3 regions of the Uliginosibacterium sp. TH139 genome follow, and region 2 is predicted to be linked to each of the others. Evidence: predicted binding sites of a transcription regulator. Region 2 holds the regulator's gene; each other region holds the start of a gene.
The links. Region 2 encodes LexA, which represses DNA repair genes until DNA is damaged. Its sites were predicted from a motif close to ACTGTATNTANATACAGT; they were not measured.
Positions count from the first base shown of each region.

Region 1: the regulator LexA is predicted to act here: its motif matches at 2,613-2,630, upstream of recA (recombinase RecA).
Region 3: the regulator LexA is predicted to act here: its motif matches at 4,360-4,377, upstream of imuA (translesion DNA synthesis-associated protein ImuA).

Region 1 covers NZ_PKRR01000001.1:758,466-765,524, reverse strand. Annotated here, with positions in the region: gene C0V76_RS03555 (RNA polymerase factor sigma-54) at 1-274, opposite strand, end outside; gene lptB (LPS export ABC transporter ATP-binding protein) at 309-1,031, opposite strand; gene recX (recombination regulator RecX) at 1,012-1,476, opposite strand; gene recA (recombinase RecA) at 1,482-2,501, opposite strand; gene C0V76_RS03535 (efflux RND transporter periplasmic adaptor subunit) at 2,770-4,119, shown strand; gene C0V76_RS03530 (efflux RND transporter permease subunit) at 4,116-7,059, shown strand, end outside.
Region 2 covers NZ_PKRR01000007.1:44,145-51,203, reverse strand. Annotated here, with positions in the region: gene C0V76_RS15150 ([protein-PII] uridylyltransferase) at 1-1,766, shown strand, start outside; gene C0V76_RS15140 (Ldh family oxidoreductase) at 2,343-3,368, shown strand; gene lexA (transcriptional repressor LexA) at 3,635-4,267, opposite strand; gene C0V76_RS15125 (SurA N-terminal domain-containing protein) at 4,449-6,383, opposite strand; tRNA gene C0V76_RS15120 (tRNA-Asp) at 6,425-6,501, opposite strand; tRNA gene C0V76_RS15115 (tRNA-Val) at 6,536-6,611, opposite strand; gene C0V76_RS15110 (HU family DNA-binding protein) at 6,646-6,918, opposite strand.
Region 3 covers NZ_PKRR01000004.1:131,210-138,268, forward strand. Annotated here, with positions in the region: gene C0V76_RS10515 (DJ-1/PfpI family protein) at 1-206, shown strand, start outside; gene C0V76_RS10520 (pectate lyase) at 449-1,582, shown strand; gene C0V76_RS10525 (YCF48-related protein) at 1,670-3,769, shown strand; gene C0V76_RS10530 (YkgJ family cysteine cluster protein) at 3,967-4,278, opposite strand; gene imuA (translesion DNA synthesis-associated protein ImuA) at 4,434-5,120, shown strand; gene C0V76_RS10540 (DNA polymerase Y family protein) at 5,124-6,554, shown strand; gene C0V76_RS10545 (error-prone DNA polymerase) at 6,551-7,059, shown strand, end outside.

The DNA.
Region 1 (7,059 bases), on a different contig from region 2:
ACTCGAAATCCTCATCGCCGGAGGATGAAGCAGAGGATTCGATGCGGTATTCCTCACCCGCCGTTGCCACACTGGCTTCGCCCGCCTCGACAGGGACGGGTCCATCACTTTCCTCGTCGCCGCCTTCACGCTCCAGCATCGGGTTTTCGAGCAGGATGCGTTCGATCTCCTGATTGAGTTCGAGCGTGGACAGCTGAAGCAGCTTGATGGATTGCTGCAACTGCGGGGTGAGTGCAAGTTGCTGGGAAAGGCGGAGCTGAAGCGAGGGTTTCATTCTTTACAGACGGGGAGGTGCGGAGCGGCCAAGCCTAGAGGCGGAAGTGTTCGCCAAGGTAAATCTGCCGTACCTGTTCATTCTGCACGATTTCTGCCGGTTTGCCGCCAGCCAGTACCTCACCCGCATTGATGATGTAGGCGTGATCGCAAATACCGAGGGTTTCGCGCACATTATGGTCGGTAATCAGCACGCCGATACCGCGCGCCTTGAGGTAACTGATGATTTTCTGGATATCAATCACTGCAATCGGATCAACGCCGGCAAAAGGCTCATCCAGCAGGATCAGACGCGGACGGGTGGCCAGCGCACGCGCGATTTCGACGCGGCGGCGCTCACCGCCGGACAAGGACATAGCGGTCGCTTCGCGCAAATGGCCGATGTTGAGTTCATCCAGCAGCTCATCCAGACGTTTTTCCATGTCTGCGCTGGAGAGCTTTTGCAACTCCAGCACCGCCATGATGTTCTCGGAGACCGTAAGTTTGCGGAACACCGAGTTTTCCTGCGGCAGATAGGAGAGCCCTTGGTGCGCCCGTTTGTGGATCGGCCAATGGGTGAGCTCGGTTCCATCGAGATGGATCTTGCCGCCATCGGCACGTACGAGGCCGACGATCATGTAGAAACAGGTGGTCTTGCCTGCGCCGTTCGGCCCCAGCAAGCCCACCACTTCGCCACTGCCAACCTCGAAGGACACGTCGTGCACTACGGTGCGTGCCTTGTAGCGTTTCTGCAGATTGCTAACCCTGAGCAGACTCATCCAGTGTTTCTTTCAAGAGTTTCCTGATGATGTCGACCGCAAACCCTCTGGTCTGCAGGAAGCGCGCCTGACGCGCCCACTCCCTGTGATCCTGCGGCAACACCCCGAATTTTTTCTGCCACACGCTGTGCGCGCGCATCAGTTCATCTTCCTGCAAAGCCTCGCCCATGGCGCCAGCTGCCGTCTCGCGATCCACACCCCGGTCATCCAGCTCACGACGGATGCGCGCGGCACCAAAGCGGCTGGCGCGCGATCTCACGAAACTCTCGGCAAAGCGCTCGTCAGACTGCAGACCTGTCTCTGCCATGCGATCCAGCACGGCTTCGACATCATCGTCGGCGCCGGCTCTTGCCGCCAGCTTGCGCCGCAGCTCCAGCCTCGAATGTTCGCGCGTGGCGAGCAGGCGCAAGGCTGTCGAGCTGAGCGAAGCGGCGGGCTTCTTCAAACAGCTTACTCCGCTTCAGCCACAGTAGGCATCACGGCAACCCCCACACTGGCACGCACCTTGTTTTCGATCTCGAGTGCCAGCGCCGGATTGGCACGCAGGAATTCACGTGCATTGTCCTTGCCCTGGCCGACCTTCTCACCGTTGTAGGCGTACCAGGCACCGCTCTTGTCGACGATTTTGTGATCGACGCCCATGTCGATCACTTCGCCTTCACGTGAAATGCCTTCGCCATAAAGAATGTCGAAGTGGGCTTCCTTGAAGGGAGGCGCAACTTTGTTCTTGACGACCTTGACCTTGGTTTCGGAGCCGACGACTTCGTCGCCACGCTTGATCGTGCCGGTGCGGCGAATATCCAGACGGACCGAGGCGTAGAACTTGAGTGCGTTACCACCGGTGGTGGTTTCCGGGTTGCCGAACATCACACCGATCTTCATGCGGATCTGATTGATGAAGATGACCAGCGTATTGGTGCGCTTGATGTTGGCCGTCAGCTTACGCAGAGCCTGACTCATCAGGCGCGCCTGCAGACCGGGCAACTGATCGCCCATTTCACCTTCGATTTCGGCCTTCGGCGTGAGCGCGGCGACCGAGTCGATAACCACGATATCGATACCGCCTGAACGCACCAGCATGTCGGCAATTTCAAGGGCTTGCTCACCGGTGTCAGGCTGCGAAATCAGCAGATCCTCAACCTTGACGCCGAGCTTTGCTGCGTATTGCACATCCAGGGCATGCTCTGCATCGATGAAGGCGGCCGTACCGCCAATTTTCTGCATTTCGGCAATGACCTGCAGGGTCAGCGTGGTCTTGCCGGAAGATTCCGGACCATAGATTTCCACCACCCGGCCACGCGGCAGGCCGCCGATGCCCAGCGCAATGTCCAGCCCGAGGGAGCCCGTGGAAACGGCCTGGATGTTTTCTTCCAGTTTGCCGTCACCCATGCGCATGATGGAACCCTTGCCGAACTGCTTCTCGATCTGGGAGAGTGCGGCGGCAAGTGCCTTGGCCTTGTTGTCGTCCATGAAAGTCCTCACTGAGTGGTCTGAAGGATTATGGCACAGAGCTTGCTGTACGAAACCGAAGTCCGCCCCGCATGCCAACTCGACTCCGCCCGGGAGCCGACTGCGCCAACTACTGTACAAATATACACCATCATTTCTGCGACACAAGTCACAGCTCGAAAACTTGCTTTGTGAGAACAAGTTAAGGCACTTGGCGCCCCTAACCGCTTAGGTGATGATTCGCGTCCGCAGCTCATGAATACACCGCCCCCAGCCCCGGAACCCCACCATGCTTCGTAAGTCGCTTGCCCTGCTCACCGCGTGTTGCCTGCTCAGTGCCTGTCAGAACAAGGAGGCTGCACCAGCGGCAGAAAGCTCGGCTCCCGTCAGCGGGGTATCTGCGCCCGCCGCATCGGCTCAGGGCAGGCCGCAAAGCGTATCAACCACCATCAGCCGGGTGGAGGACGTGCCTATCGTGATCGAGACGCAAGGCAGCGTCGTACCGCTGGACGAAGTGGATCTGCGTCCGCAGAAAAACGGCATGATCACCGCCATTCATTTCACGGAAGGCCAGGAGGTACGCCGCGGCCAGTTGATGTTCTCGATGGACTCACGCGACGACGATGCCAACGTCGGCAAGGCCGAGGCCGGTGTGGCCAGTGCCGAAGCACAGGCGGCAATTGCCGAGCGTGATCTGAAGCGCGCTCAGGAAATGTCTGAAAAACAGTTCATCTCACCCTCGGCACTGGACACGGCACGCAACAAAACCGATACCGCCCTTGCCAATCTGGGTCAGGCACGCGCCAGTCTGGAGCAGGCTCGGGTCGGTCGTACCTATACCCGCATCGTGGCCCCTTTTGATGGTCGTGCCGGCGTGATCAATGTACGCCCCGGCAGCCTCGTGACGTCCAACTCCACCGCCACTGCACTGGTGCGCCTGACTCGCATGGATCCGATCGGGGTGAGCTTCTCGATCAGCGAACGTGACATCGGCCCCTTGCTCGTCGCGCTGCGTAAGGGCCCGGTCAAGCTCAGCGCGCGCACCAATGCGCAGGCCGTGCTGAAGGGCGAAGTAAGCTTCGTTGACAGTTCGGTAGATCGCGCTTCAGGCACCTTGCTGATCAAGGGGCGCTTGGAGAACAAGAATCGACTGGTATGGCCGGGCCAATACTTGTCGGTAAAACTCGAAGCCGGCAAGCTCGACAATGCCGTTGTGCTGCCGGCGCAAGCGGTGGTGAACGGTCCCAACGGGCGCTTCGTGTACGTGGTGCAGGACGATCAGACCGTGCAGCCGAAGAACATCGAACTGCTGCGCATCGCGGATCAGCGCGCCGTCGTATCCGGCATTCCGGCGGGCGTGAAGGTTGTCTTGGAAGGCACCCAAAATCTGCGCCCCGGTGTGAAGATCACGGAAACGAAGGGTGACAAGGAAGGCAAAGGTAAGCGCGCCGAGAAAGCCTCGGACGACAAGGCCGCAGCCCAGCCCACAGCAGCCGCCAATACGGCCGGAGGCGTTGAAATACCCCCCGGGTTCACGCCACGCGACCCGGACCGCTGGGCTGCCGCCAGCGACGAGCAGAAGCGCGAGATCCTTGCCCGCTGGCGCGAGCGTCAGGCACTCAAGGCGGCTGCGCAATGAAGTTCACCGAGCAGAGCATCCATCGTCCGGTCGCCACGACCCTGCTGTGGCTGGCCGTGATGATTGGCGGTATCGCCGCCTGGTTCAAGCTGCCGATCGCAGCCCTGCCCTCCTTCAACCAGCCGATCATCCAGGTCAGCGCCAGCCTGCCCGGAGCCAATCCGGAAACCATGGCCAACTCAGTGGCCACGGTACTGGAGCGCCAGTTTTCGACGATCTCCGGCCTCAAGATGATGACCTCCTCCAGCACCCTGGGGAGCACCAACCTGACGCTGGAATTCATCCCCTCGCGCGATATCGATGCCGCCTCGGTGGATGTTCAGGCAGCGATCATGCGCGCCAACCGCCTGCTGCCCAAGGACATGACCACGCCGCCAAGCTACCGCAAGGTCAATCCGGCGGACGATCCCATCCTCTTCATCACCCTGGACTCACCCTCGCTATCGCTGGACCAGCTCAATGACTACGCCGACAACCTGATCTCGCCGACCCTTGCCACGCTGGACGGGGTGGCCCAGGTCAGCATCAACGGCCAGAAGCGCTATGCCGTGCGCGTGACGGTCGATCCGGCTAAGCTCGCCGCACGCGACCTCTCCATCGGTGAGCTATCCACCGCTCTGGCCGCCGCCAACTCCAACACGCCGATGGGCTCACTCGAAGGTGCGCGCCAGACGCTGGTGATCACCGCCAACGACCAGCTCATGAACGCCACCGACTTCGGCCGCATGATCGTTGCCGTGAAGAACGGCCAGCCGGTACGCCTCGCCGATGTGGCTGAAGTGGTCGACAGCGTGGAGAACATCAAGAGCGCCAGCTGGGTCAATGGCAAGCGCGGCATCAACCTGCAGGTCCTACGCCAACCGAGCGCCAACACCGTGGCCGTGGTGGATGCGGTACGCGCCGCCATCCCCAAGCTGCAAGCGCAACTGCCGGCCTCGGTGGATATCAGCATCCTCAATGATCGTTCGACCTCGATCCGCGAATCCATTCACGACGTGAGCCTCACCATGCTGCTCACGATCGGGCTGGTGATGTTGGTGATCCTGATGTTCCTGCGCCGCATCTCGGCCACCCTGATTCCCTCGGTTTCCCTACCCTCCTCGCTTCTGGGCACCTTCGGCCTGATGCTGTGGGCCGGCTTCAGCCTCAACAACATCTCGCTGATGGGCCTCACCATCGCCATCGGTCTGGTCGTCGATGACGCCATCGTGGTGCTGGAAAACATCGTGCGCCACATCGAAAACGGAGTGAAGCCCTTCCCGGCCGCCGTGCGCGGCGTGCGCGAAGTGAGCTTCACGGTGATCTCGATCTCGATCTCGCTGGTCGCCGTGTTCATTCCGATCTTCTTCATGCCGGGCACCGTGGGCCTGATGTTCCACGAGTTCGCGGTGGTCGTGACGCTGTCCATCGCCGTCTCAGCGCTCGCCGCCCTGACCGTGATTCCGATGCTGGCGGCGCGCTTCATCCATCACCACCCGGAAGAAGCAACGCACGCCCCCGCCTGGAGCCGGGCCTTCGAGCGCGGCTTCGAGGCGGTCCTCAACGCCTACGGCCACAGCTTGGCCTGGACGCTCAAGCGCCGCTGGCTGATGCTGCTGCTGGCGCTGGCCACCTGCGTCGGCACCGTGTGGCTGTACCTGATCATGCCCAAGGGCTTCTTCCCGGATGAAGACATCAGCCAGGTGCGCGCGCCAGTCACTCCTGCCCAGGACATGTCCTGGCAAGCCGTGCGCGACATGACATTGCAGTACGACGCGCGCATCCGCCGCAATCCCTACGTGCTGGATGTGGTCTCCAACATGAACGGCAGCGGCACCCGTGGTTTTATCTTCATCACCCTCAAACCCAAGGGTGAGCGTCCGCCTATGAAGGAAGTGCTGGAAAGCCTGCGCAAGGATGCGGCCGGCATTCCCGGCGGACAAATCTCCTTCTCCGCGATCCAGAACCTTCGCATCGGTGGGGTGAGCTCGGCCTCGCGCTTCCAGTACACCCTGCAATCGGTGGACTACGACCTGGCCGCCAATCAGGCCGAACGCATGCAGCGCCGACTGCGCGAATCGCCTCTGCTGAAAGATATCGCTACCAACTCCGAGCGGCGTGCCGTGCAGGCCAAACTGGTGATCGACCGCGATCAGGCCCTCGCCCTCGGGGTGGACATGCAGAGCCTGCGCAATGTGCTCAACGCCTCCTTCGGCGAACGCCAGGTGACCTCGATCTACGCGCCGCAGGACAACTTCCCGGTGCTGCTGCAGTGGGCCGACGAGTACCGCGATGACGAGAGCGGGCTGGACTTCCTGCGCGTGCGCGCCAAGGGCGGCCAGCTGGTGCCGGTCACCGCCTTTGCGCGCATCGAACGCGCAGCCGTCAACAACTCGGTGAACCACCAGGGGCAGATTGGCGCAGTCACTCTGTCCTTCAACCTCGCCCCGGGTGTCACGCTCTCGCAGGCGATCGACGAAGTGAAGAAGATCAAGGAAGACCTGGCCATGCCGGCCAACGTCTTCGGCGCCTTCGCAGGTGATGCAGCGGTCTATCAGGAATCCCAGGGCAGCCAGCTATGGCTGATCCTGATCGCCATCGCCGTGATCTACGTAGTGCTGGGCGTGCTGTACGAAAGCTGGATCCACCCGATCACCATCCTTGCGGGCATTCCCTCGGCGGCCGTGGGCGCACTGCTCTCGCTGCAGCTCGCCGGGCTAGAGCTCTCCTTCATCGCCATGGTAGGCATCCTGCTGCTGATCGGCATCGTGAAAAAGAACGCCATCATGATGATCGACTTTGCGCTGGAGGCGCAGCGTAAGGAGCACCTCTCACCGCACGACGCCATCCGCGCGGCCAGCCGCCTGCGTTTCCGCCCGATCATGATGACCACCCTGGCAGCCATCATGGGCGCGCTGCCAATCGCCCTGGGCCTCGGTGCCGGTGCCGAACTGCGCCAGC
Region 2 (7,059 bases):
CCAAAGCCTTCGGCCTCAAGGCGACCAAGGCGCGCCGCGCTTCAGAAGTGATGATGCAGCGTTACTACCTGGCAGCCAAGAAAATCACCCAGCTCAACACTATCCTGCTGCAAAACCTAGGCGCTCGCTATCAACCGCTATCCTCCTGGCAGGCTCATAGCCTCAATGAACGCTTTCAAAGCCTGGGCGATCAGTTAGACATTGTTGACGACGCTCTCTTCGAGCGTCATCCCAGTGCAATCCTCGAAGCCTTTCTACTGATGGAGCAGCACGCCGAGCTCAAGGGCATGACGGTTCGGACTCTACGCGCCCTCTGGCACGCCCGCAAACTAATCACGCCGGCCTTTCGTCGTGATTCGACAAACCGCGGCTTGTTCCTACAACTACTGCAAGAGCCCCGCGGCCAAACTCATGAGTTCCGTCGTCTGAATCAGTACAGCATCCTGGGCACCTACTTGCCTAATTTCGGCCGCATTGTTGGCCAGATGCAGCACGATCTGTTCCATGCCTACACCGTAGATCAGCACATCCTGCAGGTGCTGCGTAACGTGCGCCGCTTCCTGATGGAGGAGCATGCTCATGAATATCCTCTGATGACCCGGTTGGCGAGTGAATTCGAGCGCCCTTGGCTATTGTTCGTCGCAGCCCTCTTCCACGACATCGCCAAAGGGCGTGGCGGTGATCACTCAACACTGGGAATGGCCGACGCGCGCCGTTTCTGTAGCGAACACGGCCTTTCGAAAGAGGACAACCAACTGGTGGTCTGGCTCGTCCAGCACCACCTGACAATGTCACAGATTGCTCAGAAACAGGACTTATCAGACCCGGACGTTATCCGAAAATTTGTTGCATTGGTCAGAACGGAACGCCGTCTGGCTGCGCTATACATCCTGACCCACGCCGACATTCGCGGCACCAGCCCCAAGGTATGGAATGGCTGGAAGGCCAATCTGCTCGAAGCGCTATTTCTGGCATCGCGCCAGTTGCTCCGCGGGAAACAGCCGGATCAAGTAATGGGTATTTCAGAGCGGCAGGAAGCCGTACGACAGAAGCTTCGCTTCTTCGGCTTGCGTCCAGACTCGGAAAGCGCCTTCTGGCGAGAGCTCGACACACTCTACTTCTTGCGCCACGACGCTGACGAGATCGCCTGGCATACGCGGATGCTGTATTACCGACCACGGAGTGAAGAGCCTGTCGTAAAAGCTCGACCAAGCCAAGTCGAAGCCGGCATCCAAGTCATGGTATATACCCGCGACCAACAGGATCTGTTCGTCAGGTTGTGCGCTTTTTTTGCGCGCATGGGTTACAGCATCGTGGATGCAAAGATTCACACCACCAGCAACGGCTACGCGCTGGACAGCTTTGTCGTCATGGACCCCAATGAGCGAGACAGTTATCGAGATGTAATCGCATTAATAGAGCATGAACTCTCCGCTAAGTTAGCGCGTACCGATGTGGTTGACGCGCCATCCAGCGGCCGTCTTTCACGCCAACTCAAGCACTTCCCGATCGCTCCCTCCGTCTCCTTGCAGCCAGATGAACGCGGGCAGCACTACATCCTGTCGATCATTGCAGCCGATCGCCCCGGTCTGCTATTTCTGATTGCAAGAATCCTGGCCGCACATGAAGTGAATCTCCACACAGCAAAAATTGCCACACTTGGCGAACGTGCCGAGGACACATTTCTGGTGAGCGGCCCCTTGCTGGGGAATAGCGCCAAAACAGTTCAGCTCGAAGCAGATCTTCTCGAAGCGCTGAAGATCTAGGCTGGACTACACGAGGCTGACTACGCCACTAATCGCTCAGCCAGCCTCGTGACGACAAAGAATAAGAGCCTCGACTTCACTCAGATCCTCCTTGCGCACGCTGCCGGAATCTTCCTGCAAACTAACACTCATCTCCGCGATTCGTCGCAACGAACGCAAGTCATCCTCCTCACCCCTCAAGCCCGCGCATGCACGCTCGAGCAAGGCATTCATAGCTAGTAGCTGAAGCCTACAGGCACCCAACTCAACCTTCCTTAGATCCACACACCCTCCTCTCTTGGAATCAGCACTCTGGATCAACAACTCGCAAAAGGCTCTCATCACCTTGCTCCGGGAGCCTCTTTCAGAAGCCAGAAAGATGACAGAGCTGCCTCCGGACTTCACGACTAGAACATAAGCGGGCCGCTTTACAGCGGCCCGAAACCGAGAAACACAGGAGTCTTGATACTGGCGCCTGTAAGGGAGTAACGTCCGCCAAGGAGAAATCTTGAGCCTGCGTGGCAATCCGTAGGCACTAGCCCCAGGAACAAGAGCTTTGGAGGGGATTTACACTTCAGACTTTCCAGAAAGGCCCCCATGGACACGCCAATCCGAATCGATCATCAACAACTCGCTAGACTTATCTCAAATGTCTTGGAACGAGCGGGAATGGAAGCCGTCATGGCAGCCGAAGAAGCATCAATAATGATCGAAGCGGACCTGCATGGAGTTCCTTCTCATGGTGTGCGGATGCTTCCAGGACTGCTCGCCGCGCTTAAAGACGGGCGCGCCACTGCCAAACCGCAGATCAGCCTGAAAACTGGCTTCGCTGCTACTTGCATGATGGATGGTGATAATGGCCCCGGCCGCAGCGTTTCAATCCGCGCAATGGATCAGGCAGTTGAGCGCGCACGCGAATTCGGCATTGGCGCATGCCTCGCCATGCATACAACGCATTGGGGGCGTGCTCATGCTTACGCCTGCCACGCCGCACAAGCCGGCATGATCGGTTTATGCACAACCAATGCCATGCCGACCATGGCCGCCTGGGGAGCCACAAGCAAGATTATTGGCAACAATCCACTTGCCATAGCGCTGCCACGCAGCAACGGAGCGGGGCCTCTTGTACTGGATATAGCGATGAGCCAAGCCGCTGTCGGCAAGGTCGGAACTTGGCTACGAGAGGGGCGGGAGCTGCCAGCGGGGTGGGGCCTTGATGCCAATGGACAGCCCAGCACGGACGCGAAAGCGATCCTGAGCGGCGCAGTGTTACCGTTTGGCGGTCATAAAGGTGCAGGTCTGGCGCTGATAATGGAACTCATGACCGCTGCACTGGCTGGCGGAGCTTTCGGCCATGAAATTGTAAAAAAGGATCGCAGCGGCCTCGATCCAAACTCCTGCAAGCTCTTCATCGCAATGAATCCGGATGCGTTTGGAGGGCTTGAAACCCTGCATGTGCGAGTGGACAGCTATCTAAGCTACCTTGGTGAAGCCGCCCGCCCATTTACATGGCCGGGCGAGCGCGGCTGGCAGGAGCGCAAGCACAATCTGCTTGCTGGCGTCCCCTTACACCCGGAAATTTTTGCACAGCTCCAGTCGCTTGGGCTGCGCATAGAAGCTTGATTTCAGCGAGACAGACCCAGACGCCCCTCTTCATATTGCGCGAGGAGGCCCCAGCTGCGGCCACGTCGGCGTACCACGTCAAGAATCGCCATCGGCTTGATTGACATCCGTACGGCCAATGCAGCCTCCCCAGTGATGGGCTTGCACGCTTGAGCCTGTGCAAGCAAAGGACTGTGAGCAACGACTGAATAGTTGTGTGACGACTTCATTTGCTACAACTCCTTGATTTCCTGAAATTATGGAACACCCAGAAAGGACAAAAACTCTTAAAGACGCGTAAATCCATCGCGAATCAAACCAACGGCAAGTCCTTCAATGATCAGTGCTTGGTCCTTGGTATTGATCACGATTGGTTGAAAATCCGGGTTTTCTGCAATCAACTCGACAATGCCGTGCGGGCGACGCTGCAATCGCTTCACTGTCACGTCATCCTCTACCCGAGCCACAACAATCTGACCATCCCGCGCTTCACTGCAGCGATGAACAGCAAGTAAATCTCCTTCCAGAATGCCCGCATTGATCATGGAGAGTCCGCGCACCTGCAATAAGTAGTCAGCTCTTGGGGAGAACATGCCGGGATCCACCGGCAAGTGACGCTGGATATGCTCCTGAGCCAGAATGGGCGAGCCTGCTGCGACACGTCCAATCAGAGGCAAGCCTTTCTCCTGCTCCTGCTCAATCGCATCCTGCAGCAGGCGGATACCACGTGCAGAGCCCGACTCCAGCCTGATAGCTCCTTTTTGCGCCAATGCACGCAAATGGCTCTCAGCAGCATTCGGCGACGCAAAGCCAAACGCTGCAGAAATTTCAACGCGGGTAGGAGGAATGCCGCTCTCGACAATTTTCCCGCGGATAAAATCCAGAATGTCCTGTTGGCGTCGGGTAAGTTCGCTATTCATGTTTGGCTCCTGTGCATAAATGTATTTTTATACAGTACTGTATAAAAAATCAAGTACATTTTTGTGCAACCGGTGTTTAGCACCTCACACTCACCATCAGGCGCTTAGAACTCTGATCATCAGGCACCAGAAATGAAAAAGCCCGCGCTTATGCGCGGGCTTTTTCATCAACAAAACTTGGTCAGTCTGCCTTCGTTGCTTCACGCGTCTTGACTTGCACTCCTTGGCGATTGCGGATACCGGCAATGTAAGCACGCAAGTCTTCCTGACCCAAAGTCAATGCAAACTGACGCCGCGCCTCCACCAACTCAGCCGGAGCAACTTCCGCCCCTTTATTCACCTTCTCGATACGGTACACCGAGTAGGCATCGCCATGAGCACTGCCTGCGTAGACCGGAAGTTTGTCAGTCGAAACCGCAAAAATAGCTTTGCGTGAATCGGCGCTCAACTCGGGGCTTCCACGCTTTACGCTCTTTGCTGATTTCCATCCTCCTGACACGACTTCGCCAGCCTGCAGTTTCTTGAGGGCAACCTCGCCGTCAGCCAAAGCAAGTCTGGAAGCCTCTTCGGCACGCGCCAACTCTTCGGCCTGCGACTTCACTTCATCAAAACTACGTGTCGCAACCGGCTTATGATCCAGAATGCGGGCAGAAATGACCACCCCATTTCCCAGATCAACCGCTTCGGTATTGCGCCGATTCTGCAGGGAGTCAGCCGAAAACAAAGCCGCCTGAAGTTTGGCGTTACGAAGCAGCGGAGGCAACGCCTCACGCGCCAGCCAATCGGTCTGAACCAGCGGCAAAGAGAACTTGTCCGCCACCGGCTTCAACGCATCCGGCTGCTCGTAAACCATGTTCCCGAACTGGTCTGCCAACTCTGCAAAGCGCTGATTACCCATCTGCTTACGCGCCCCGGCCATAGCATCAGCCTTGACTTCGTCATAACTCTTGGCTTTGCCGCCACGACTATCAGTCAGCTGGATGATGTGATAGCCAAACTCAGTTTCCACCAGGCCCGAAATCTCACGCTGCTTCAAAGCAAAGGCAGCATCCTCGAAAGGCTTGACCATTGCGCCGCGACCGAAAAAGCCCAGATCGCCACCCTTTTCGGCAGATCCAGGATCATCTGAAGCACTCTTGGCAAGCTCAGCAAACTTGGCCGGCATCGATTTCACTTGAGCCAGAATGTCTTCCGCTTTCTTGCGCGCGGCAGCCCGAACCTCAGGCTTTGCATCAGCAGGCACCTGGACCAGAATATGGCTGGCACGGCGCTCTTCCGAACCCTCAAATGCCTTCTGGTTTTCGTCGTACCACTTGCGGGCGTCCGCCTCAGTAACATTCAGATTACGCGTAATGCTTTCGAGACTCAGCTGAATGTACTCAAGTCTTACCTGCTCCGGCGTCTGGAAGCGCGCCTGGTTAGCATCGTAGTATTTGCGCGCTGCATCATCAGTCAACTTGACCTTGCTAGCGTAACCCGCAGCATCGAATACCAGCTCAGCCACGCTACGCTCTTCTGCTTCAAGCGCCAGGAAGTACTGCACACTGGGCGCAGGCGCAAATGCACTGTATGCAATCGGAAGCATGAGCTGTTGCTGCGCCATCCCTTCCCGTACTCGCTGCTCAAAGGCGGCTGGCGTTAGACCCATGGCACGCACCCTAGCTTCATACATGGGGAAGGAGAACTGGCCGTTTTCCTGAAACTCGCGCTCGCTCTTGATGTAGCTCTGCACGGCTTCCGCGCTGACCACCAAACGGCTATCAGCGATGCTGCCCTTGAGCGCCGTCTCGTTGATCAGGCGGTCAAGAACTGCTGTCTTGAATGCAGGGCTTTCTACGTAGGCCTTGTCAAACGCTCCACCCAGCTGCTCGCGCAAGGAGTTCTCCTGATCACGCACAGCTTGATCCAACTGGTAGCTCGAAATTTCCACCTTGCCCACCTTTGCGACCGCATCGGCACCCGGGCCGCCATTGCGGAAATAGGCATCAACGCCGAAGAAGGCAAAGGGCAGCGTAATCAGCGCCAGAAAGAGCTGGACAATTTTGGGATTATTACGAACGGCGTCAAACATGATTGATGAGCGACCAGTAAGAAGTTGCAGGATGAAGACCGGCACATATGACAAAGGCGAACCGTGGTTCGCCTTTGTCTTGAATCTGGCGGAGTGGACGGGACTCGAACCCGCGACCCCCGGCGTGACAGGCCGGTATTCTAACCGACTGAACTACCACTCCGCGAAAACCTGAAACACAGCAAGCACCGGATACTTGGTGGGCGCTGACGGGCTCGAACCGCCGACATCCTCCTTGTAAGGGAGGCGCTCTACCAACTGAGCTAAGCGCCCCCAACCGAAGCGCTACCAGCGCTCACTAAGCCGATCAGTTTAAAGCATCTTTCAATGCTTTGCCAGGGCGAAATTTAGGAACTTTTGCTGCCTTGATCTTGATCGCAGCGCCAGTACGGGGGTTACGGCCTGTTCGAGCAGCGCGTTTTCCGACAGAAAAGGTCCCGAAGCCGACGAGCGTGACATCATTGTTCTTCTTCAGGGATTGCTTGATGGCTGCGATGGCGGCATCCAGAGCCCGCCCAGCGGCTGCCTTCGAAATATCTGCCTGCTTCGCGATGACTTCTACCAATTCGGATTTGTTCACAACAACCCCCTCGATGTTTGAGCGTTGAAACTGCGATAGTCATTCCATCAATCGCCGGTACGATATCTCACTCCGGCGGCAAACCTTTGTCAGAACCGGTTTTATAACAAGCCCCCTCATTGATGGTCAAGCCGCAGCGCC
Region 3 (7,059 bases), on a different contig from region 2:
GGGAGGATGTACCTGATTTGCGTGCGATGTTCCCGGCGCTGCAGGTACTGGAAGGGCGGCGCTGGGTGGATCAGGGGCGGGTGGTGACTTCAGCCGGCATTTCGGCGGGTATCGACATGAGCCTGCATCTGGTCGAGCGCCTGGCAGGGCGTGAGCTGGCCCTGGCGACGGCGCGGCAGATGGAGGTGGATTGGTCTCAAAACTGAGTCTTCGGGTTTTACCGGATAACCCGTATGGGTATGGTTCTCGGTAACACCTTCGTGTGGAAAGGCTTTGCCCGACCAGTGGTGCTTATGAACCTGTTGGCTCCCGACGAACTGCGGCTGACAGGCTGATCTGCCTTGCTAGGATGCAGGGCCGCTTTTTCTCCGGGAACGAAGTGGAGGGCGAAGTGGCGCAGCACAACAAGACTGAGCATCAGCTTCCGCATTTCTTCAGGAGACAATCCATGCACGTTTCAAAACTTGCGCTGGGCTTCGCGGCCTTTGCGCTCATCGGTACGGCTTCGGCCGCCAATCGCCCGAGCGGCTATGTCACGATCTGTTCCGAGGGCAAAACCTGTTCCGTGGACGCGACGACAAACGTGGCTTTCGGCCGCGCGGACAAGTTCTTCTACAAATCCATCAGCGGCAGTTTCGCGTGTAACGAGGCCACTTTTGGCGGCCGTATTGCGGGTGGCGTGAATGAGTGCTCGGTGCCCTCCGGCTCCGCCTCCAGTTCGAGCAAGTCGAGCGCAGCTTCGTCAGCCAGCTCCTCTGTCGCTTCCAGTGCGGCCTCTTCGGCCGCTTCGAGCAAGTCCAGCGTCGCTTCGTCGGCGGCCAGTTCCGCCACTTCGAGCAACGCTTCGGTGCCGATCCCGGGCTGGACCGGCCCGGTCAACGTCTGTGAGCCGGGGGCGCTGGTCTACAACACCACCCTGGATTGCGGCGGCAAGCGCATCGGCCTCGCCTGTGCCGGCAGTAGTGAGACTCAGCCGGCGGTGATGACCGTGATCAACGCCACCCTGAAGAATGTGGTGATCCCGGCGGGCGGCGGCTCGGACGGTATTCACTGCGGTTGGGGCAGCCTGGGCAATGGCCGTGGCACCAACGTTCAGGGCGGTACCTGCAACCTCGAGAATGTGGTGTGGGAAGCGGTGTGTGAGGATGCAGCTTCGATCGGCAACGGTCAGAAGGGCACCGTGATGAACATCAAGGGGGGCAGTGCGGCCAATGCGAGCGACAAGGTGTTCCAGAACAATGGCATCAACTCGACGCTGAACGTGGATAACTTCACCACTACCGGTTCGATCGGCAAGCTGTCGCGCGCCTGCGGTGATTGCACCGACAACGGTGGCCCGCGTTTCTTCAACATCAACAACGTGAAGATGGAGAAGGTCTCCACCGTGATCGGGGTGAACAGCAACTATGGCGACAAGGCCACGCTGCGCAACGTCCAGATCAAGGGCTACAAGGTCGGCAGCCCGAAGGTGTGCGTGACCTATGTGGGGGTGCAGAAGGGCAATGGTTCGTCCTCAAGCATCGGTGAAGAGTGGAACAGCGCTTCCTGCGATGTCTCCAAGACCGATGTGACCTCCTACTGAGCCTTGCCGCGTGCGGGTGATCCGCTCACCCGTTTGCAGACAACCCCCGGCTCATGTGAGACGGGGGTTTTTCTTTGAGGGGAAGGCTTGATGATCTGTTTGCGTGGTGTACTGGCCATGTTGATGGGCTGTTTGCTGGCGCCTGGCATTGCGCAGGCCGAAGCCGTCTTCAACAGTCGCCCGGTGCTCAATCCGTCCTTGTTCACCGGCTTGCCGCTGGTGCGGAGTGGCAGCCTGCTGATTGCCGGCAGCGATGGCAGCCTCCTGCGCAGTGCCGATGGTGGTCAGCACTGGCAGGCTGCGCAGCGCCCGCCACTGAGCGAGGCTATCGTCAGGATCGCGCAGGACAAGGCTTCTGCAACCCTGATCGCGGCGGGTGCGGCCAGTGGCATGTTGCGCTCGACGGATGATGGCCGCAGCTGGGCCTTGCAAGCGGTGGCGCTGCCGGCGCGCATGCGTGCCCTCGCGCAATCGCCCCGTACCGGAAGCTGGATCGCGGTGGGCGAGGGCGGGGCGATCCGTTCTGCCGATGGTGGCCTCCACTGGCAGCGTCTGCCTTTGCCTCGGCCGGAAAAGCTCGGTGAGGTGCTGGTCCTGCCGGAGGGCAGCTATCTCGCAGGGGGCGAGAACGGAGTGCTGCTGCGCTCGGTAGATGATGGCCTGAACTGGCTGCTGGTGCGGGGGGGAGGTCAGGCGGCGGTGGTGAGCCTGCAGCATGTGCCGGCCTTGCGCACTACCCTGGCCCTGCTGGCCGATGGCAGCGTGCTGCTGAGCCGTGATGGGGGCCGTCGCTGGGCGCAGGCCCGGAGTGGTGTCACCGACTATCTTTCCGGCTTTGCCTGGGATCCCGTCCGCAAGCGTCTGCTGATAGCCACGGCGTCAGGCAGCGTGTTGCGCTCGGACGATGCGGGCCGCAGCTGGCAACAGGCGGCGACCGGTGCCGGGCTCTATATCAATCATCTGGTGTATGTGCCGGTCAATGGCGCCTTGCTGGCAAGCGGTGAGGCGGGCGCGCTGCGCCGCTCGGAGGATGGCGGCGTCAGCTGGCAGCAGGTGATGTTGCCGACCCGTGATCGCCTGAACCATATTCTGGTGGCGGATCAGATCCTGATCGGGCTGGGCGAATTTGGCGCTGTGCTGCGCTCGGCAGATGCCGGGGCCAGCTGGCAGGAACTGCAGCCGCCGCTGCGCATGTATGTGCACGATGTGCAGCGCTCGGCTGATGGCCGTGCCCTGGTGGGGGTTGGCCCGCAAGGCTGGGTCATCCGTTCGGAAGACGATGGGCGCAGCTGGCAGCCCTTGCCGCTGGGGCTGGGGCTGGATGTCTATCTGCTGAGCATGGCGAGGGACCCGGCTTCCGGTGCGCTGATCGCTGGTGGGCCTCCGGGCAGCCTGATCCGTGCCGAGGGTGATGGCCGCGATTGGCTGTCGGTGTTGGCCATCAATAGTGCAGCACGCGGCTCTTTCCAGAAGCTGCTGGCCCATCCACAGGATGGCAGCCTGCTAGCGCTGGCCAGCCCCGGCACGGTGATGCGCTCGGCCGATGGCGGGCGCAGCTGGCAGGCGACGGACGCGCGCACCGAACCACATTTGTACGACGTGGCGGCCTCCGCGCTGGATCGCAGTTGGGTGGCCGTGGGGCGTGCCGGCAGCATCCAGTTCAGCCGCGATGGGGGCCAGCATTGGCAGGCAGGGGACAGTGGGGTGAGCACATCACTCTTTGCCGTGGCTTTCGTGGCCGGCCCGCCGGGGCGTGAGGGCGAAGGTTTTTTCCTCGCCGCAGGCGCCGATGGCCGGCTGTTGCGCTCGGCTGATGCGGGCGTCAGCTGGCAGGCGCTGGCTTCAGTCAGCCCGGCTGCGTTGCGTTACATCCTCCACGATCGTGCCTGTGACCTGCTGATCGTGAGTGGGGATCAGGGCACGCTGTTGCGCTCGGCCGATCGTGGTATCACCTGGACACAAATCCCCAGCGGAACCGATCAGGCCTTGCGCCAGCCTGTGCTGGATCGCAGGGGCGCAATCCATGTGCCGGGGCGGGGCGGCGTGCTCTTGAGCTCGGCGGATGCAGGTTTGGGCTGGCGCCGGATTCCGACTTCGACGGCCGCGCACCTGAAGGGCGTATTCGAATTGCCGGGCGGGGAGGGGCTGCTGGTCTATGGTGACCGACTGCTCCGGATCGAACCCTGAGAGGCTGTTCACGATCTGTAGCGAGAGGCCGCCAGCGGGGTGAAGAGCAGCGCAGGGACCGGAGTTTATGTCGATAAATGAGCGCATGAGCCCCGATCACGGCCTCGCAGTAAGATCATGAACAGCCTCTGAGCGCTGCGGGGCGATCTGTCGTCTCATCCCTGGCGGCATGAAAACGCTGGGGCATGAGCGGGTGCTCAGAAGGGCCCGCGTAGGGGGTGTTCGGTCCTGGGAGGCGTATCCAGATGGGCACGCTCCTCGCGGCAAGCCAGTCCGCCCATTTCGTATTCGCGGCACACATCCGGGCGGCGTTCGTAGATCGTGCACAGCAGCGTGTCGCGGTCGAGCGCCACGCACCAGCCATCCTCCAGCCGGCGCATCACTTCGCCCCCCCATTCGTCTTCATGGGTCAGGTGGCGCGGCACGTTGTCATCGCCCATCAGGATGACTTCGAGCTGGCAACAGCAGGCCCGGCAGGTGGCGCAAGTGATTTCCGGCGTGGCATTCATGGCCGGCATTGTCCCACGCAAGGCGAGTCGCCGCCGCGCTGTGGCGGGTGAAACTCAGAAAGGGCTGGCGCAAGGCTGTTTACTGTATAAAATTACAGTTACTCGTCCTTCGCCTGTCTGCCGCCGCCGTCTTTGTGAGGGCGGGATTTGTCGCCATGTCCATGCCCGTTCCGCTCGATGAAGTCCTGCTGCGCCCCGATGTCTGGCGGGGAGATCGCTTTGCGCCCAACGAGGCCGGCGAAGTGGCCAGCGGCTTCGCAGCGCTGGATGCCGAACTTCCAGGCGGGGGCTGGCCGCGCGGCGCGCTCACCGAGTTGTTGCCAGCGCAGCGTGGCATTGGCGAGCTGGCCCTTCTGCAGCCGGCTTTGCGCAGCTGTGCCGAGGACGCGCCGGTGGCGCTGGTGGCGCCCCCCTGGCTGCCGCATGCTCCGGCCTGGGCGGCGGCGCTGCCGCTGGAGCGCTTGCTGCTGGTGGAGGCAAGCGGGCGCGAGGCCGCCTGGGCCGCCGAGGCCTTGCTGGCCAGCGGCGCGCTGGGTGCGCTGCTGCTGTGGTTACCGGCTCAGGTCGATGCGCGCAGCTTGCGTCGCCTGCAACTGGCGGCCGAGGGGCATCGTGCGCCGGCCTTCGTTTTCCGCCCGCCGGCGCTGGCGCGCACAGCTTCGCCGGCACCACTGCGCCTGACCCTGAGTGCCGCGCCGCAGGGGCTGCAGATCGATCTGCTGAAGCGGCGCGGCCCGCCGTGTACCAAGCCTCTGCTGCTTTCGGTGCCCCGCCCGGTGGCGCCGCGTCCGGTGCCGCAGGCCGAGCCGATTTCATTGCGGCCGCAACGGGTGCGGGTGTGAGCCATGCTGTGGTTGTGTCTGCGTTTCCCCTGCCTCGCGCTGGAGGTCTTCCCTCCCGAGTCTGAACCTGCCGTGGTCGTGGCGCTGCAGCGGGTACAGGCAGTCAACGAGGCCGCTCAGGCAGCCGGCATCCAGCCCGGTCTGCGTCTCGCCTCGGCACTTGCGCTGGCGCCTGGCCTGCAGGTGCATGAGCGCCAGCCGGCGCGCGAAGCGGCGTGGCTGCATATGCTGGCGTGCTGGAGCGAGGCCTTTACGCCGCAGGTGAGCCTGGCGGCGGAGGATGAATTGCTGCTGGAGATTGGTGGCTGCCTGCGCCTCTTCGGTGGCTTGCCGGCCTTGCGCGAACGGGTACGGGCCGGGCTGGTGGAGCAGGGCAGTTTTGCGCTGCAGGGGCTGGCGCCCACGCCGCTCGCAGCGCAGTGGCTGGCGCGGGCCGGCGTGGAAGCGCCATGCCTTGGCGCCGACGAATTGCCGGCGGCGCTGGGGCCGCTGCCGGTACAGGTCATCGACGGTTTCACGCAGGCGCAGCAGCGTACTTTGGCGGCACTGGGCGTGCGCAGTCTGGGCGATCTGCTGGCCTTGCCGGCGGCGGGTCTGCAGCGTCGTTTCGGTGCGGGTCTGCCGCTGCAACTGGCGCAGGCGCTGGGCGAGCGGCCAGACCCACGTGAGGCCTTCGTTTTTCCTGAAGTTTTTGCCGAGCGCCTGGAGTTGCCGGCCAAGGTCAGCGAGGCGAGCATGTTGTTGTTTGCCTTGCGCCGCCTGCTCGCTGCACTGGCCGGCTGGCTCGCTGCCCGGGCATCGGGCCTGAGCACTTGCCGGATCCTGCTGGAGCACGAAGACAGCTTGCCCGCCAGCGTGCTGGCGCTGAATTTCGCCGAGCCCACGGCCGATCTGGCGCGCTTCGAGCGGGTGCTGCGCGAGCGGCTGGAGCACTACCGCCTGAGCGCGCCGGTGTGGCGCGTGCAACTGTTGGCGGATCAGGCACAGGCGCTGGCCGGGCGCAGTCTGGGGCTCTTCGGGCAGGAGGCCGCGCAGGCGCTGGCGCCGGTGATCGAGCGCTTACGCGCAAGGCTGGGCGAGGCGGCCGTACATGGTCTGGCCTGTGTGGCTGATCACCGCCCGGAATGCGCCAGCCGCGCGGTGCCCGAGGCGCAGGCCAGCGATGCAGCCTCGCCGGCGGCAAGTGCGCGACCGCTGTGGCTGTTGCCGCAGCCGCAGGCGCTGGGCGAGCGCGCCGGGGTGCCGCAGCACGAGGGTGCGATTCTGCGTCTGGCCGGCCCGGAGCGCATCGAAAGCGGCTGGTGGTCTGATGCCGGGCAAGGCGACAAGGGCGATGTGACGCGGGACTATTTCGTCGCCAGCAACCCGCGCGGCGAATGGCTGTGGGTGTTCCGCGACGCACAGGGCTGGTGGCTGCACGGGGTGTTTGCGTGAAGCTGCCGGATTACGCCGAGCTGCACTGCCTGACGAACTTCAGCTTCCTGCGCGGTGCCTCGCATCCGGCCGAGCTGGTGGCGCAGGCACGGGCGCGGGGCTATGTGGCGCTGGCGATTACGGACGAGTGTTCGCTGGCCGGCGTGGTGCAGGCCTGGCAGGCGATGCGCGAGCTGCGGGCAGAGGATGCACGGGTGGCGCGGGAAGCGGCGGAGGCGGGCTTGCCCGCGCCACCCGTGCTGCTGCCGATGCCGAAGCTGGTCGTGGGCAGCGAATTCCGTCTCACCTGTGGCTTGCGCCTGGTGCTGCTGGCGCAGAACCGCGAGGGCTACGGCAATCTGGGCGCGCTGATCACGCTGGCACGGCGGCGTGCCGAGAAGGGGGCTTATCACCTGACGCGCGGCGATCTGGCTGGGCTGACGCCGCACGGCGCCGTGCCGGATTGCCTTGCGCTGTGGCTGCCGGGCGATTCGCCTGAGGAGGCCGATGCGCGCTGGCTGGCCGG